Regions from separate parts of the Thermoanaerobacterium xylanolyticum LX-11 genome, predicted to be linked through region 2. Evidence: a T-box and tRNA genes for the amino acid it is inferred to sense, from the RefSeq annotation. Region 2 holds a T-box; the other regions hold tRNA genes.
What was found. A T-box is a leader RNA that pairs with one kind of tRNA and senses whether it is charged. The one in region 2 lies ahead of ileS (isoleucine--tRNA ligase), so its partner is inferred to be a tRNA-Ile.

Region 1 (4,216 bases), 660 kb from region 2:
GGACCTAAATGTAAATATATTGACAGTACCTAATGGCAAGGACCCTGATGAATATGTGAGAAAAGAGGGTTTTGATGCATTTAAAAAGCTTCTTGAAAAGACAGATACATTGATAGAATATAAGATAAAGAAGTACAAGCAAGATTTGGATTTAGAAAAACCATCAGACAGGATAAAGTATATCAAAAAGGTGTGCAAGGATCTTGCCACAGTTAAAGACGAAGTAAAGCGAGATGTGTATATTTCCATCGTATCAGAAGACGCTGAAATACCTGAAAACACTATTAGAGCAGAAATAGACCAATTTGTCAAGGGTTTTTTGCAAAATAATAAAAAAATTAGGTATACAGTTGGCAATAATAGGCATAATATTAAATACAGTGGAGCAAAAAAGATACCGTCTCTTAAGTACTTGATTGCACTGCTTTTAATTGACAACAAGCTTTATAGCAGGGTGAAAGGGAAGCTTTCTGTAGATGACATCGAAGACGAACATTTAAAGGCAGTGATGTCGTATATTTTTGAAAGGCTTGAAGATGGTGGCCATGTGGATGTAAAAGACCTAAGCTTTATGCTGGACAATGCTGATTTAAAAGACGAATTTAACGATATATTCAACGTGCTGTATAGCGAGAAAGTGGCAAGCGAAAAAATAGTGGATGACTGTGTAAGAGAGATAATCAAAGACGACATACGAAGAAAAATAGCGAGCATTAAACGCGAAATTGACGATTCATATAATGCTGGTGACATTGAGAAGGAAAGAGAACTTTTGATACAATTACAGAAATATGAAAAGGAGATGCTGAATTTAAAAAATGGCTGAGAAAAAGGTTGCCCAAAAGGAGGGGACACCCGTGAATAAAGAAAAAGTAAAAAATTCTATAAAAGAGCTTATTGATAAAGGCAAAAAGAATGGCATGCTGACGTATAATGAAATAATGAATTCTCTTGAAGATATTGATATGGATGCAGATCAGATAGAAAAAGTATATGATACATTCGAAAAGTTGGGTATAGAAATCGTGGGAGAAGAACCACAACAAGATGAATTAATTCCAGAGGAAGATCTGGATTTGGATCTTACTATTCCTGAAGGAATAAATATTGATGATCCAGTAAGGATGTACTTAAAGGAAATAGGAAAGATACCTCTTTTATCTCCTGATGAAGAGATAGAGTTGGCAAAGAGGATAGAAAAAGGCGATGAGGAAGCTAAAAAAAGGCTTACGGAAGCGAATTTGAGGCTTGTTGTAAGCATTGCTAAACGATACGTAGGCAGAGGTATGTTATTTCTCGATTTGATCCAAGAAGGAAATTTAGGTCTACTAAAAGCTGTAGAAAAGTTTAACTACAGAAAGGGATTTAAGTTTAGCACATACGCTACGTGGTGGATAAGACAGGCAATCACGAGGGCTATAGCTGATCAAGCCAGGACGATACGCATTCCTGTCCATATGGTAGAGACTATTAATAAGCTTATAAGGGTTTCAAGGCAACTTTTGCAGGAATTGGGACGTGATCCTCTACCAGAGGAGATCGCTAAAGAGATGGATATGTCAGTTGACAAGGTCAGAGAGATAATGAAGATTGCTCAGGAACCAGTATCGTTAGAGACTCCTATAGGCGAAGAAGAAGACAGCCATCTTGGCGATTTTATACCAGACGAAGATGCTCCAGCCCCTGCTGAAGCGGCAGCATTTACAATGCTTAAAGAGCAGCTTATAGACGTATTGGATACTTTGACGCCGAGGGAAGAAAAGGTATTGAGGCTAAGATTTGGATTGGATGACGGAAGAGCAAGGACATTGGAAGAAGTGGGCAAAGAATTCAATGTCACAAGAGAGAGAATAAGACAGATAGAGGCAAAGGCATTGAGGAAATTAAGACATCCAAGCCGCAGCAAGAAATTAAAAGATTTTTTGGATTAACACTGCTTGACACCGGTTAAAAATGTAGTATAATAATAAATGTATTCCTCAGTAGCTCAATGGTGGAGCAACCGGCTGTTAACCGGTAGGCTGTAGGTTCGAGCCCTACCTGAGGAGCCATATTTAGGGCCTTTAGCTCAGTTGGTAGAGCGGTCGGCTCATAACCGATTGGTCCGGGGTTCGAGTCCCTGAAGGCCCACCATATAATGATGAAAGGATAGGCATTTGATTTTACAAATGCTTTTTATTTTATAGTATGAAGCTGTCACAGAGATTAAATTCTATCGTCAAAATGATAAAACTTCATTCTAAAGTTGCTGATATAGGTACAGATCATGGATATATACCAGTCTACCTTTATTTAAATGGCATTTCAGACTACATAATTGCATCAGATGTAAAATCTACTTCTCTCAATAAAGCAATTGATGTTATTAAAAAGTACAATCTGTCAGAAAATATAATTGTACGGCTTGGCGATGGATTAAGCATTTTAATGCCAAATGAAGTTGATACGGTTGTAATAGCCGGTATGGGTGGCATTTTGACTTCAGATATTTTAGAAAAAGGCAAAAGTATTGCTTCAACTGTAGAGAGATTTATCTTGCAGCCTATGACGGCATCTGACCATCTTCGCAGGTATATTTATGAGAATGGGTATTTGATTGTTGATGAAGATTTAGTCTTTGAAAAAGGGAAGTTCTTTGAGATAATTGCTGTAGAACATGGCAAGGGGAGAATCCACGACGAAATTTTTTATGAAATCGGTGAAAAACTCTTTCAAAAAAGTCACCCATTGCTTAAAGATTATATATCATATAAGATAGGAAAGCTAAAAAAGATTTTTGATGAAGTCTCGAAAAGCAATGAAAGTGATTTACTGAAAGAGGATATTTTAAATAAAATAAAAAAATATGAGGTGTTATTGTATGAGTCTGAAATGCCAGACAATAGCAGGAATGATTGACAAACTTGCACCACACAAATGTGCTGAAGAATGGGACAATGTTGGGCTTCTTGTGGGGAATCCCAGAAAAGATGTGTCGTCTGTCATGGTGGCTTTGGATGCCACAAGAGAAGTTGTATTAGAAGCCATATCAAAGAAAGTCGACATGATTGTAACGCATCACCCTATAATATTTAAACCATTTAAGAATTTACGTACTGATAATCCGTTAGGCGAAGTTTTGACGATGCTTATAAGAGAAGACATACCTGTGTATTCAGCGCATACCAACTTTGATGCTGCAAAGGGCGGAATGAACGATATTCTCTGCAACATACTGGGAATATACGACGAGGAGATTTTGCAAGTTACGTATAAAGAAGGCTATAAGAAAATTGTAGTATATGTTCCGATTGGATATGAGGAGATAGTAAAGACAGCTATGTGCAATGCAGGTGCAGGCTACATAGGAAATTACAGCGATTGTACTTTTCAAACGATGGGCATAGGAAGTTTTAAACCGTTAGAGGGAACGAATCCTTTTATAGGTGAGATAGGAAAAGTGGAAAATACTCAGGAGGTTAGAATAGAGACTATAGCACCAGATAAATTGGTAAATAGGGTTATAAGTGCTATGTTAAAAGTTCATCCATATGAAGAGGTAGCTTATGACATATACCCTGTTGAGACATTGTATGATGAATATGGAATCGGGAGAGTAGGCTTAATAAAAGACACTACATTAGGCAACCTCGCAAATGATGTAAAAGCAAAACTTGGCTTAAAAAACATACGTGTCGTAGGCGATTTAAACAAGACAGTTAAAAAAGTGGCTGTATGCGGTGGCAGTGGTGGTAGCTTTGTATCAATTTCAGCTTTTAAAGGTGCCGATGTTTTGATAACAGGTGATGTTGGCTACCATGATGCAGTAGATGCAAGGCATATTGGACTGGCTATAATAGATGCGGGTCATTTTGGCACAGAGAAGATTTCTGTAAATTTCATCGCTGAATACATAAGGGATGAAGCGCAAAAAATGGATGTAGACTTAAATGTCATTACCAGCGAAGCACAAGCTGATCCGTTTATGTTTATGTAATAATTGCCAGTTGACAAACTTATTTGATAGTGGTATCATTCTATATCTGGAGAGTAATACTTACGAGTAAGCCAGATGGTCGCGTACATTATGTACGAGGAAAGTCCGAGCTCCACAGGGCAAGGTGCCGGGTAATACCCGGTGGAGGTGACTCCAAGGAAAGTGCAACAGAGATATACCGCCCATCATTTAATTCGTTAATAATAAATTTTTTATTCGTAACGAATTAGTTGGTGGGTA
Region 2 (4,216 bases):
AATACTTGAAAACATAAAAAATAAAAAGCCTATAATTATTGATCTTCAAAATATGGAGAGAAATGATGCTCAGAGACTCATAGACTTTTTAAGCGGTGCTGTTTTTGCGTTAAATGGAGAAATTAAGAAAATTGCTAATAGCATATTTTTAATTGTGCCGGATAATTTTGATATTGCTGGCGATATACAAGATGAAGTCGATTCAATGTTCAACTTAAAGTAATGAGGAGGGTATGATTTGACGACAAACTATGCTTTGATCTTAACATTAAACTACTTTTTTGAGATTGTAAATTGGCTTATTGTAATAAGGGTGGTATTATCTCTTTTGAGAATGGAGAATATGGGAAATCCTATATCGCGATTTGTCATCATCGTGACAGAACCTATTTTAGATCCTTTTAGAAGGTTGCAATTTAAGTCATCGATTGGAAGGAATATGATGATAGATTTTTCACCTATCCTTGCTATGTTGGCTATCCAATATGTGATAAGACCAATATTAGTAAGCTTGATTTCGTTAATATGATTTATTTACTTTAAAAGGGTGAAGGAATGGAATACAGCATTGCAAGACTTAATGATATGATAAATTGGGTACAGAAAAATAGGCGTGATAGATTTACAGATTTTCTAAGTATGAAAGATCAGAAGATACTGCTAAAGTTGATTGATAAACATGACGATATAGATTGTAGATTTGATGGTGGATTTAAAGAGGCTGAGAGAAAAATAGCCTGTATATATCCATCGTTTCTTGCGATTTCCGATGGTGAACATTTTGATGCAATAAAGGGGATAAGGATAAATGGCGACTTAATAAGGTTGTCACATAGAGATGTGTTAGGTTCACTGCTAGGTCTAGGTATAAAAAGAGAGAAAATTGGTGATATAATTAAAAGACAAGAAATCTGCGATGTAATAGTGCATAGGGATATAGCTGATTTTGTTTTGATGAATTTGAAAAAGATAGGTCGAGAGAAGGTTATTGTTAGTTCAATTGACTTAGATGAGGTTATAGAGCCTGTAATAGAATATGAGGACATTAAAACAACAGTTGCATCTGTAAGGCTTGATAGCATAATCGCGGCGGGGTTTAAAATATCCAGAACAAAGGCTTCGGATTTGATAAAAGCTGGACTTACTGAAGTGAATTGGGAGACAAATATATCGCCTTCATTTGAAGTAAAAGAAGGTGACATCATATCTTTAAGAGGTTATGGAAGGATCAAATTCCAAGAAATTTTGGGTACATCGAGAAAAGGCAGGGTATATGTTCATATTTTAAAATACAAATAACAATAAAATGACAAGGAGTGGATTGGCATGTTAACACCTATGGACATACACAATAAGGAGTTTAAGCGTTCATTTAGAGGTTATAATGAAAATGAAGTTGATGAGTTTTTAGACAAAGTTATGGAAGACTATGAACTATTGTATAAAGAAAATTCTGATCTAAAGGACAGAGTAAATATATTAAATGATAAGTTGCAGAACTACACAGATATAGAAAAAACGCTAAATAATACGCTGGTCGTTGCCCAAAAGTCGGCTGAAGATTTAAAGTTAAATGCTAAGAAAGAAGCTGATTTAATAATACAGCAAGCACAACAAGAAGCAGAAAAAATAATGCAGAAAGCCAATCAAGAAGTAGTAAGGATTAGAGCAGAGCTTGAAAGTCAAAGGAAAAAATTGAATGTATTTAAGGCTAAATTCAAAACACTCCTTGAAGGAGAACTTGAGGCGATATTATCTATAGACGACAGAGAATTTTTTGATGATGAGAATGATGTGAGAAATGATGAGGAATAGACTTGCTGTAATCGGGATCTTAGTCCAAAATAGAGAGTTGGCGTCTGAAAAAGTTAATCATATTTTAAGCGAGTATGCCGATATCATAGTGGGCAGAATGGGTATTCCATATAAGGAAAGAAATGTGTCAATCATATCGCTGATTGTCGACGGTACGACGGATGACATCGGTGCTTTAACTGGCAAGCTTGGTAGCATTGAAGGTGTAAAAGTAAGGTCTGCCATTACGACTTAAGATGTTGACGTCTTTTTTTACATATTGTATAATTATTTAAAATGCGAAAAAAGCGATGAAGAGGACAATTTATGCAAACAAAACTTTTAAGAGAGTTGGCGGTCGGTGGAAGCCAATAAGTTAGTTTGTCATATATCACCTCGAAGCTGCTGGCTGAAATTTAGTAAGCTAAGCCGGGAAAACCCCGTTATCTCATGAGTGATTAAGGCATTTAGCCTTAATAATTAGGGTGGTACCGCGACTTCTCGTCCCTTTGGATGAGAGGTTTTTATTTTTTCTGCATTTATGCAATTTGAAATAGGAGGTATGTTTATGGATTACAACAAAACATTAAATCTGCCAAAGACTGATTTTCCAATGAAGGCGAATTTGCCGATGAGAGAGCCAGAAATATTAAAGAAATGGGAGAACATGGACATATACCACAAATCATTAGATAAAAACAAGGGCAAAGAAAAGTTCATTCTTCATGATGGTCCTCCATACGCAAATGGCAATATACACCTTGGCACTGCCATGAACAAAGTTTTGAAGGACATGGTGGTTAAATATAAGACGATGAGGGGATATGAATCACCATATGTGCCAGGTTGGGATACTCATGGCTTGCCAATAGAGCAACAGGCAATCAAGACATTAGGGATAAAGAGAAATGATGTAGGTCCAGTAGAATTTAGAAGGGTGTGTCGTGATTTTGCTTTTTCGCAAATTGAAAAGCAAAAAGAACAATTTATTAGATTAGGTGTAAGAGGAGATTGGCAAAATCCATATTTGACGCTGAAACCGGAATATGAGGCAAAGCAGATAGAAGTATTTGGGGAGATGGCAAAGAAAGGATATATATATAAAGGACTTAAGCCTGTATACTGGTGTACAGATTGTGAAACTGCATTGGCAGAAGCAGAGATAGAGTATTCTGATGAAAAATCTGATTCGATCTACGTTAAATTCAGAATTGTAGATGACTTGGGCAAATTTAAAGGCATTGTTGATGATTTAAGTAATTTGTACTTTGTAATATGGACTACAACGACTTGGACAATTCCTGCTAATCTTGCAATTTGCTTGAACCCAGATTTTGACTATGCTTTGGCGAAATACGGAAATGAAATTTACATAATGGCAAAAGATATGCTTGACAGCATTGAAAAAGAGACAGGACTTTCAAACCATGAAATAATTGCTACTTTTAAAGGTTCAGAACTGGAAGGAATGAAGGCTAAGCATCCTCTTTTTGACAGGACATCGCTTATAATATTAGGCGAACATGTAACACAAGAGGCAGGTACAGGATGTGTACACACAGCACCTGGCCACGGTGAAGAGGACTTTGTAGTTGGTCAAAAATATGGACTTGATGTTTTGAATCCTGTTGATGATAAAGGGCGATTTACTGAAAAAGCAGGAAAATACAATGGACTATTTTACTCTGATGCAAATAAGGTCATAAAAGAGGATCTTGAAAAAGCCAATGCTTTATTGGCTTCAAAGACTTTCACACACTCGTATCCTCATTGCTGGAGATGCAAAAATCCTGTTATATTCCGCGCTACAGAGCAGTGGTTTGCATCTGTAGATGGCTTTAGAGATGAAGCGCTGAAAGCGATAAAAGAAGTAAATTGGATTCCTGAATGGGGCGAAGATAGGATTACAAACATGGTTAGAGATAGGCACGACTGGTGTATATCCAGGCAAAGGATATGGGGTGTTCCAATTCCTATTTTTTACTGCAAACACTGTGGGAAAGAATTGATAAACGATGATACGATAAATGCGGTAAAGAAGTTGTTTGCAGAAAAGGGTTCTGACGCTTGGTATGAACTATCGGCCGAAGAAATACTGCCACAAGGTACAAGGTGTGAATGTGGTTCTACAGAGTTTAGAAAAGAAACGGATATTATGGATGTATGGTTTGACTCTGGTTCCAGCCATGTAGCGGTTTTAGAGACAACTGAGGGACTTAGATGGCCAGCAGACTTGTACTTGGAAGGTTCTGACCAACACAGGGGATGGTTCCAGTCATCGCTTCTTACATCTGTCGCTACAAAAGGTATCGCTCCGTATAAAAATGTATTGACACACGGTTTTGTTGTAGATGGTGAAGGGCGAAAAATGTCTAAATCCCTTGGAAATGGAATCGATCCAGCCGATGTTGTAAAAGAGTAT
Region 3 (4,216 bases), 420 kb from region 2:
TTGTAGCTGTTTCTAAATTTATAAAGCCATTTTCTTCAGCAATCTTTATTATCCTGTCTGCAACTTCTCTCTCCGTCTTACACTCTCCTATGAATGCTTTGTAATCTTCTGCGTACTCAAATATCTTTTCCCTTTCATCGTCATTTACTTTAAGCCATCCATTTTTGCTTTTGTATCCTAATCTTTTTTCAATGTCTTTTAACTCGCCACTCTCCATTTCATACGCCTCCTAAACATTTTGGATTACATATTAACTATAAAATATTTTTGGAATAAAAGCAAATTTTATGTATGCATATTGTACATATTATTATTTTTTAATAAATATATGGCAGCTTGAGTCCTATCTTTTACATCTAATTTTCTAAATATATTGTACACGTGATTTTTGACTGTCTTTTCGCTTAAGAAGAGCTTATCTGCTATCTCTTTATTGCTATAACCTTCAGCGATTAAATTCAATATCTCAAACTCTCTGTCAGTAAGATCTTTTTTGCATTCATTCTTCTCTAGGCTTTCAATTTCCCTGATAAGTGAAGGATGTATGTAAACGCCTCCATTTGATATGATTCTTATAGCCTTTATAAGTTCATCTGAATCTGCATCTTTTAATATGTAACCTTCCACACCTATTTTCAATGCCTCCATAAGGTACTCTTTGTCATTGTAGATAGTCAAAAACATTATTTTATTTTTAGGATCATTGCTTTTAATCATCTTTGCAGCTTTAATGCCATTTACATTTGGCATGTTTATATCCATCAAAATTATATCTGGAGAATTATTTTTAGCCAAATTATAAGCTTCTTCTCCATCTGAGGCTTGATACACCACTTTCATATCTTCTTCTAATTCAATTATCTGTTTTAGCCCTTGACGCAAAAGCACATGGTCATCAGCTATCATAATGTTAATCATTGCACTTATCACCACCTAGCGGAATGGAAATGTAAATTTGAGTCCCCTCATTAGGTGAACTATTTATTTCAAATTTCCCGTTTAATATCTGAACTCTCTCCCGCATCCCCAACAGTCCAAATTTATTGTCTTGAGATGTCTTTTCAAAACCTACACCGTCATCTTTTATAATTATGCTTATAAATCGATCACCAAACTCTAATCGTATCACGGCATTCTTCGCCTTTGAGTGCTTCCGAATGTTTGTCAAGGCTTCCTGAATGACCCTAAAACAGGTTATTTCTATTTCAGGCTTTAATCGTTTATGTTCAGATAAGGTAATAAAATCCACATTTATTCCAGTATCATTTTTAAAGTCATTTATGTACTTTGATACAGCAGGTATTAAGCCTAAATCATCAAGAACGGACGGCCTTAAATCGTAAATGATCTTTCTCACTTCTTTCAATGATAAATGTGCTATGTCTTTAAGATTTTTAAGCTCATCTTTAGCTTTTTCTACATCTTTGCTAATAAGTTTCTCGCATAGCTCTGCTTTTAATATTACATTTGCCATAGACTGGGCTGGACCATCGTGTATCTCGCGAGCGATCCTTTTCCTCTCATCTTCCTGAGCTTCTATTATGCGTATATTTAGAAGTTGCCTGTCTTTAAGTTCTTCGTACTGGCTGTGAAGCTTTGTCAAATCGCCTGTCAAGTAATCAAGGGCAACACCTATCTGTGTAGAAAGTTTTTCTGCTTTTTCTACAATTGCCCTATACTCAATTAGCTTTCTCTCCAGCTCATTTCTTCTTGCTATAAGGTCTTTTTCTTCCTGCCTTTTTAAAATAAGCGCTACCTGAATCTCCTTCGCTTCTTCGTAAGCTTCCTTTATGGCATCCTCACTTATATTGCCAAAGCGCTGGCTTACATAAGCCAGTTTTAACTTAGAGCTTTTCTCTTTTCTTTCAAGTTGTTCTACCTCTTTTATAACAAATCTAACCTTGACTTTCAGCTCGTTTATCTGTTCTTCTAAAAGGTGATACTCATTCCTTGTCCTCTCTAATATTTCTGAAATCTGCTCTTTGCTGCTACCTATAACTTCTATCGTCTTTTCTACTATGTTGTCAAGCTTTTTATCATATTCAAACTTGGAAGCCATTTTTACACCTCAAAGACAAATTTTATTTATCTAATTCGACAAAAATTTGCTAATTCCTCTATTTTTTTAATTTTAGACATAAAAAAAAGACCCGCTAGGGTTTACAAATGGGCTTAGATGGACTTGAACCATCGACCTCACGCTTATCAGGCGTGCGCTCTTACCGCCTGAGCTACAAGCCCATGGTGGAGATGAGGAGATTCGAACTCCTGACCCCCTGCTTGCAAGGCAGGTGCTCTCCCAACTGAGCTACACCCCCGTCAAACAATTATTATTATACCATAATTTCTAATGTTGTCAATTGCTTTCTATATTAATTTTTGAATTTCCATTTGGAACAGGCACAGTGTACTTATTGCCATTGACGTCTACAAAGCTTTGAGGCACATCACCTACGATTATGCTATCTGCAATAGGCATGTGTGTGGATACCTGTATTTGCTTTGATGCAAGCGGTGCAATTATTTGGATGTTTGTCTTTATGTAAAGATATATTATGTGCCTCGTCTGATTTATTCCCGCTGGTTCAAAGCTTGATTCAAAGTCTACATTCACCGAACCAATAGGCAGAAGTCCTACTTTTATCTTTGGGCCTGTGTTTGCAAATACATCCTTTGATATTAGACTACCAAGAGGCAGTTTCACGTACACCGATCCTATGCTGTTTAAATTATCCTGAACAGCTTGAGTAATCTTTGCAGATAAAATATTCATCTCTATCGTATTAGCTTGCAGCATCGATACTTTTCCACTGTTGTCAGTTCTTACATTTATAAGGTCGCTGTATTGAATACCTTTCAATACCTTTTCATTTATAGACTTATTGATAGATTTAACAGCCACTTCCTGAGCTACTGTCTCACTGGCTTTAATAAGAGCAGGTGTCAACCTGTATGTTACAAACATATACAGCAATGATAATATAAATAATGATGCCAAAACGTAAACAAAATTTTTGTTTATCCCACGTATTTTTATCCTCCTTCTTCCCCACTTTTTTCTCCTCATATATAAAAACACCTCCTCTACATTTTATGATAGATGAGGTGTTTTGGTTACTCATTTTTCTTTTAATTCTACGATTGTGACGCCGTCTTCTCCTTCGCCATACCTTCCAAGTCTAAAAGATTTTACATGCTTGTTCATTTTAAGAAGCCTTGTGATACCACTCCTTAAAGTGCCAGTCCCTTTCCCGTGTATGACAGTTACCTGTTTTAAACCTGCAAGGTATGCATCATCAAGGTATTTATCGACTTCTATCGAAGCTTCCTCCAATGTCTTTCCTCTTAAGTCAATTGAAGTAGAAATATTGGTAGATTTCTCATTAATGTACTTAGCAAAACCTTTCTCCATCTCTTTCTCTTCGCTTGATTCAGTCTCTCTAAGGTTGCTTATGTGCACATTCATCTTTAGAATTCCTGCCTGTATCTTTACATTTCCATCCTTATCAGGTTCTGACAAAGCTATTCCAGTCTGATCAAGCGGAACTATGTATAAAGTCTGTCCAGGCATGACATCTTTGGGAACTTTTTTATATTCGGGAATTTCCGATTTCTTAAGGCTTTCTTCCATCTCATTTATGTTTTCTTTAAGTTTAAGCCTAGCTTCCTCAATAAGCTTATTCTTTTTGTCGGATTTTTCCGCCTCTTTAAGCTTAGCAATAATTTCATCAGCAGTAGCTTTTGTATTTTCTAATATCTTTTTCGCCTTTTCTCTGGCTTTTTCTATAATTTTTTCTCTTTCTCTCTCTGTATCTTTTATTTTTTTTTCATACTCTTGTCTTAAACTTTCTACCTGATTTTTTAATGCTTCAATCTCTTCTTTGGCGTTTTCTGCTTCTATCCTTTTGTTTTCAAGGTCTTTTAATATGTCCTCGAATTTTAGCTCTTCACTTGTTATATAACTTTTTGCATTGTCTATGACGTCATCATTTAATCCTAAACGCTTGCTTATCTCAAATGCATTGCTTTTTCCAGGTATTCCTATGGTGAGGCGGTAAGTGGGCTTTAATGTCTCTACATCAAATTCCACAGAGGCATTCTCCACACCTTCGTTTTTCAGCGCATACTGCTTAAGCTCACTGTAATGTGTCGTGGCAATTGTGCGACAATTCATCCTGTGAAGAAAGTCAAGTATACTCATGGCAAGAGCAGCACC
Region 4 (4,216 bases), 1.2 Mb from region 2:
CTGGCGCCCATATTTCTCTGCCTCCCACCTATTCTGTACAGATATTACTAAAATTCAGTGACAAGCTGCAGTAAAGCTCCATGGGGTCTTTCTGTCCTGTCGCGGGTAACTCGCATCTTCACGAGTACTACAATTTCACCGGGTCCCCCTTCAAGACAGCGCCCAAGTCGTTACGCCTTTCGTGCAGGTCGGAACTTACCCGACAAGGAATTTCGCTACCTTAGGACCGTTATAGTTACGGCCGCCGTTTACTGGGGCTTAAGTTCAGAGCTTCTCCGGCACTCAACTCTATCTACTAAGAGTTTATGCTTTTGGCTATTCTTTCTTTTAACCATCTTCTTGCATTATGAGATTTTTTTAATTGCTTTTCTCTCTTTTGGGCATCTTCTTTTGCTTTATATGCTTCATAGTAGATTAGTTCCCATTTATGCCCTTTTGTGTATTTGTTTAGTCCTTTATTATGAGCTTCTACTCTTTTCTTTATATTCTCTGAATAGCCTGTATATATGCCTCCATCTTCATTCTTTATTATATAGACATAATACATTTCTTTCACTCCTAATAGGTATAGTTGAGTGCCGGATGACCCTTCCCCTTAACCTTCCAGCACCGGGCAGGCGTCAGCTCCTATACTTCGTCTTTCGACTTAGCAGAAACCTGTGTTTTTGGTAAACAGTCGCTTGGGCCTCTTCTCTGCGGCCTTTCGGCACTCCTTCTCCCGAAGTTACGGAGTCTTTTTGCCGAGTTCCTTAATGAGGGTTCTCCCGCTCGTCTTTGGATTCTCTCCTCGCCTACCTGTGTCGGTTTATGGTACGGGCACCTTATCCTCGATAGCAACTTTTCTTGGCAGCCCCTTCGAAACTTCGCCTTTCGGCTCCCCTTCACAGCTCTTATGAGCTTTGGTACTTCACTCAAAGCTCTTTTCGTCGCTGCTTGGACGTGCTCTACCAACCGCACGCTTTTCTTATCTCGCTGCGTCCTTGCTTCTCTTTTGACGGATTTCGGTGGTACCGGATTTATTACCGGTTCTCCATCGCCTACGCTTTCGCCTCGGCTTAGGTCCCGACTTACCCTGGGCGGATTATCCTTCCCCAGGAATCCTTAGGCTTTCGACGGTAAGGTTTCTCGCCTTACTCTCGTTACTTATACCGGCATTCTCTCTACTGTACTGTCCAGATTCGCTTTCGCTTGTCCTTCGTCCTGTACAGTACGCTCCCCTACCATTCTTTCTTTAGAATCCGTAGCTTCGGTGGCATGTTTTAGCCCCGTTTATTTTCGGCGCGGGATTTCTCGACCAGTGAGCTATTACGCACTCTTTGAATGTATGGCTGCTTCTAAGCCAACATCCTGGTTGTCTTGGAAATCCTACTTCCTTTTCCACTTAACATGCTCTTTGGGACCTTAGCTGTCGGTCTGGGCTCTTTCCCTTTTGACCACGGATCTTATCACTCGTAGTCTGACTCCCAGGGTCTCAATATGGCATTCGGAGTTTGATAGGGTTCGGTAACCTCTTTGGCCCCTAGTCCATTCAGTGCTCTACCTCCATATTTCCTTCCCCCTGAGGCTAGCCCTAAAGCTATTTCGGGGAGAACCAGCTATCTCCGAGCTCGATTGGAATTTCTCCGCTACCCACAATTCATCCCATGACTTTTCAACGTCAACGTGGTTCGGGCCTCCACCAGATCTTACTCCGGCTTCACCCTGATCATGGGTAGGTCGCACGGTTTCGGGTCTATGATATGCAACTTTCGCCCTTTTAAGACTCGCTTTCGCTTCGGCTCCGCTTTCGCTTAACCTCGCTGCATATCTATAACTCGCCGGTCCGTTCTACAAAAAGTACGTGGTCGTCCGGCTCTCAACTGGACACGCTAGTTCTTTTTTCTTCTCTCTAACATGTTCAGTTGAGTGCCGGACTTCCACTGCTTGTGGACATATGGTTTCAGGTTCTCTTTCACTCCCCTCCCGGGGTTCTTTTCACCTTTCCCTCACGGTACTATGCGCTATCGGTCACTTAGGAGTATTTAGCCTTGGGAGATGGTCCTCCCGTCTTCCCACCGGGTTGCCTATCCTGTGGTACTCTGGATCCCACTCGGTATTTGAAGCTTTCGCCTACAGGGCTTTCACCTTCTTTGGCCTGCCTTCCCAGGTCTGTTCGGCTTCGCTTTTTTATACCTTCTTGTGGTCCTAAACCCCCGGCACTCAATTAGAACTGCTATTTCTCTATTTTTGCTTTTTTAACAATTCTAATTGAGTGCCGGGTTTGGGCTCTTTCCTTTTCGCTCGCCACTACTCAGGAAATCGACTTTTTCTTTCTTTTCCTCGCGCTACTTAGATGTTTCAGTTCACGCGGTGTCCCTTCCTCATGGCTATGTGTTCACCATGGGATGCTTAAGTATTACCTTAAGCGGGTTTCCCCATTCGGAGATCTCCGGATCTGCGTCTGCTTGCGACTCCCCGGAGCGTTTCGCCGCTTGCTGCGTCCTTCTTCGGCTCTAAGTGCCTGGGCATCCACCATACGCCCTTTCTAACTTGACCTATTGTTTCCTCGTTTTTTCTTCGTTACCCATATTTGCATTGTGCAGTTTTCAAGGTTCACTTATCATGGTGGGCTTAGATGGACTCGAACCATCGACCTCACGCTTATCAGGCGTGCGCTCTGACCACCTGAGCTATAAGCCCATGGTGGAGATGAGGAGATTCGAACTCCTGACCCCCTGCTTGCAAGGCAGGTGCTCTCCCAACTGAGCTACACCCCCATGACCATGTTGAGGGTCTAAACCCTCAAAACTGAACAGTGAGATATCGTATTTATTTTATCGCTCACATAGGCTCCGTGTTCTATGTGTCTTCGATTCTTTTCGCTCGTTTCGCTAACGGCACTTAACGACGTCCTGTCGTAGTGCCTCTCGCGTGGTCCTTCACGCTCGCACGCTTCACTCGCTTCATTCATCGGACACATTTACGAACACTCCGCTATATGTTCGCTCTTAAAATAAATACTCTTTCTTTTCTTTATTGTAGGATTGCTCCTTAGAAAGGAGGTGATCCAGCCGCACCTTCCGATACGGCTACCTTGTTACGACTTCACCCCAATCATTTACCCCACCTTCGGCAGCTCCTTCCTTGCGGTTAGGTCACTGACTTCGGGTGTTGTAAACTCTCGTGGTGTGACGGGCGGTGTGTACAAGGCCCGGGAACGTATTCACCGCGGCATGCTGATCCGCGATTACTAGCAACTCCGTCTTCATGCAGGCGGGTTGCAGCCTGCAATCTGAACTGGGACCTGTTTTCTGGGATTCGCTCCGGATCGCTCCTTCGCTGCCCTCTGTTCAGGCCATTGTAGCACGTGTGTAGCCCAGGGCATAAAGGGCATGATGATTTGACGTCATCCCCGCCTTCCTCCGTGTTATCCACGGCAGTCTCGGTAGAGTCCCCGTCTTTACGCTGGTAACTACCAACAGGGGTTGCGCTCGTTGCGGGACTTAACCCAACATCTCACGACACGAGCTGACGACAACCATGCACCACCTGTCTCACAGCTCCTCTTTCGAGGCACTCCGGTATTTCTACCGGATTCTGTGGATGTCAAGCCCTGGTAAGGTTCTTCGCGTTGCTTCGAATTAAACCACATGCTCCGCTGCTTGTGCGGGCCCCCGTCAATTCCTTTGAGTTTCAACCTTGCGGCCGTACTCCCCAGGCGGGATACTTATTGCGTTAACTCCGGCACGGATTATACTAACCCACACCTAGTATCCATCGTTTACGGCGTGGACTACCAGGGTATCTAATCCTGTTTGCTCCCCACGCTTTCGCACCTCAGCGTCAGTTCAAGTCCAGAGAGCCGCTTTCGCCACTGGTATTCTTCCTGATCTCTACGCATTTCACCGCTACACCAGGAATTCCGCTCTCCTCTCCTTGACTCAAGCTATTTAGTTTCAGATGCATACCCTCGGTTGAGCCCAGGTTTTTCACATCTGACTTTTATAGCCGCCTACGTGCTCTTTACGCCCAGTAATTCCGGACAACGCTCGCCCCCTACGTATTACCGCGGCTGCTGGCACGTAGTTAGCCGGGGCTTTCGTATGGTACCGTCATTATCTTCCCATACTATTGAGCTTTACGACCCGAAGGCCTTCTTCGCTCACGCGGCGTCGCTGTGTCAGGGTTTCCCCCATTGCACAATATTCCCCACTGCTGCCTCCCGTAGGAGTCTGGA

Region 1: it encodes a tRNA-Ile, which carries the amino acid that the T-box ahead of ileS (isoleucine--tRNA ligase) is inferred to sense. The anticodon was not compared.
Region 3: it encodes a tRNA-Ile, which carries the amino acid that the T-box ahead of ileS (isoleucine--tRNA ligase) is inferred to sense. The anticodon was not compared.
Region 4: it encodes a tRNA-Ile, which carries the amino acid that the T-box ahead of ileS (isoleucine--tRNA ligase) is inferred to sense. The anticodon was not compared.

The regions. Positions count from the first base shown of each region.
Region 1 is NC_015555.1:871,343-875,558, forward strand. Features, by position in the region: gene dnaG (DNA primase) at 1-826, shown strand, start outside; gene rpoD (RNA polymerase sigma factor RpoD) at 858-1,931, shown strand; tRNA gene THEXY_RS04260 (tRNA-Asn) at 1,977-2,051, shown strand; tRNA gene THEXY_RS04265 (tRNA-Ile) at 2,058-2,133, shown strand; gene THEXY_RS04270 (tRNA (adenine(22)-N(1))-methyltransferase) at 2,188-2,898, shown strand; gene THEXY_RS04275 (Nif3-like dinuclear metal center hexameric protein) at 2,861-3,976, shown strand; RNA gene rnpB (RNase P RNA component class A) at 4,040-4,216, shown strand, end outside.
Region 2 is NC_015555.1:1,530,122-1,534,337, reverse strand. Features, by position in the region: gene THEXY_RS07570 (cell division protein SepF) at 1-223, shown strand, start outside; gene THEXY_RS07565 (YggT family protein) at 239-529, shown strand; gene THEXY_RS07560 (YlmH family RNA-binding protein) at 556-1,299, shown strand; gene THEXY_RS07555 (DivIVA domain-containing protein) at 1,327-1,815, shown strand; gene THEXY_RS07550 (TM1266 family iron-only hydrogenase system putative regulator) at 1,805-2,050, shown strand; T-box leader at 2,097-2,306, shown strand; gene ileS (isoleucine--tRNA ligase) at 2,363-4,216, shown strand, end outside.
Region 3 is NC_015555.1:1,107,004-1,111,219, reverse strand. Features, by position in the region: gene THEXY_RS05350 (aminopeptidase) at 1-217, opposite strand, end outside; gene THEXY_RS05345 (response regulator) at 286-918, opposite strand; gene THEXY_RS05340 (sensor histidine kinase) at 911-2,059, opposite strand; tRNA gene THEXY_RS05335 (tRNA-Ile) at 2,168-2,241, opposite strand; tRNA gene THEXY_RS05330 (tRNA-Ala) at 2,243-2,318, opposite strand; gene yunB (sporulation protein YunB) at 2,357-3,067, opposite strand; gene THEXY_RS05320 (endonuclease MutS2) at 3,119-4,216, opposite strand, start outside.
Region 4 is NC_015555.1:373,061-377,276, reverse strand. Features, by position in the region: rRNA gene THEXY_RS01935 (23S ribosomal RNA) at 1-2,535, opposite strand, end outside; tRNA gene THEXY_RS01930 (tRNA-Ile) at 2,603-2,679, opposite strand; tRNA gene THEXY_RS01925 (tRNA-Ala) at 2,681-2,756, opposite strand; rRNA gene THEXY_RS01920 (16S ribosomal RNA) at 3,035-4,216, opposite strand, start outside.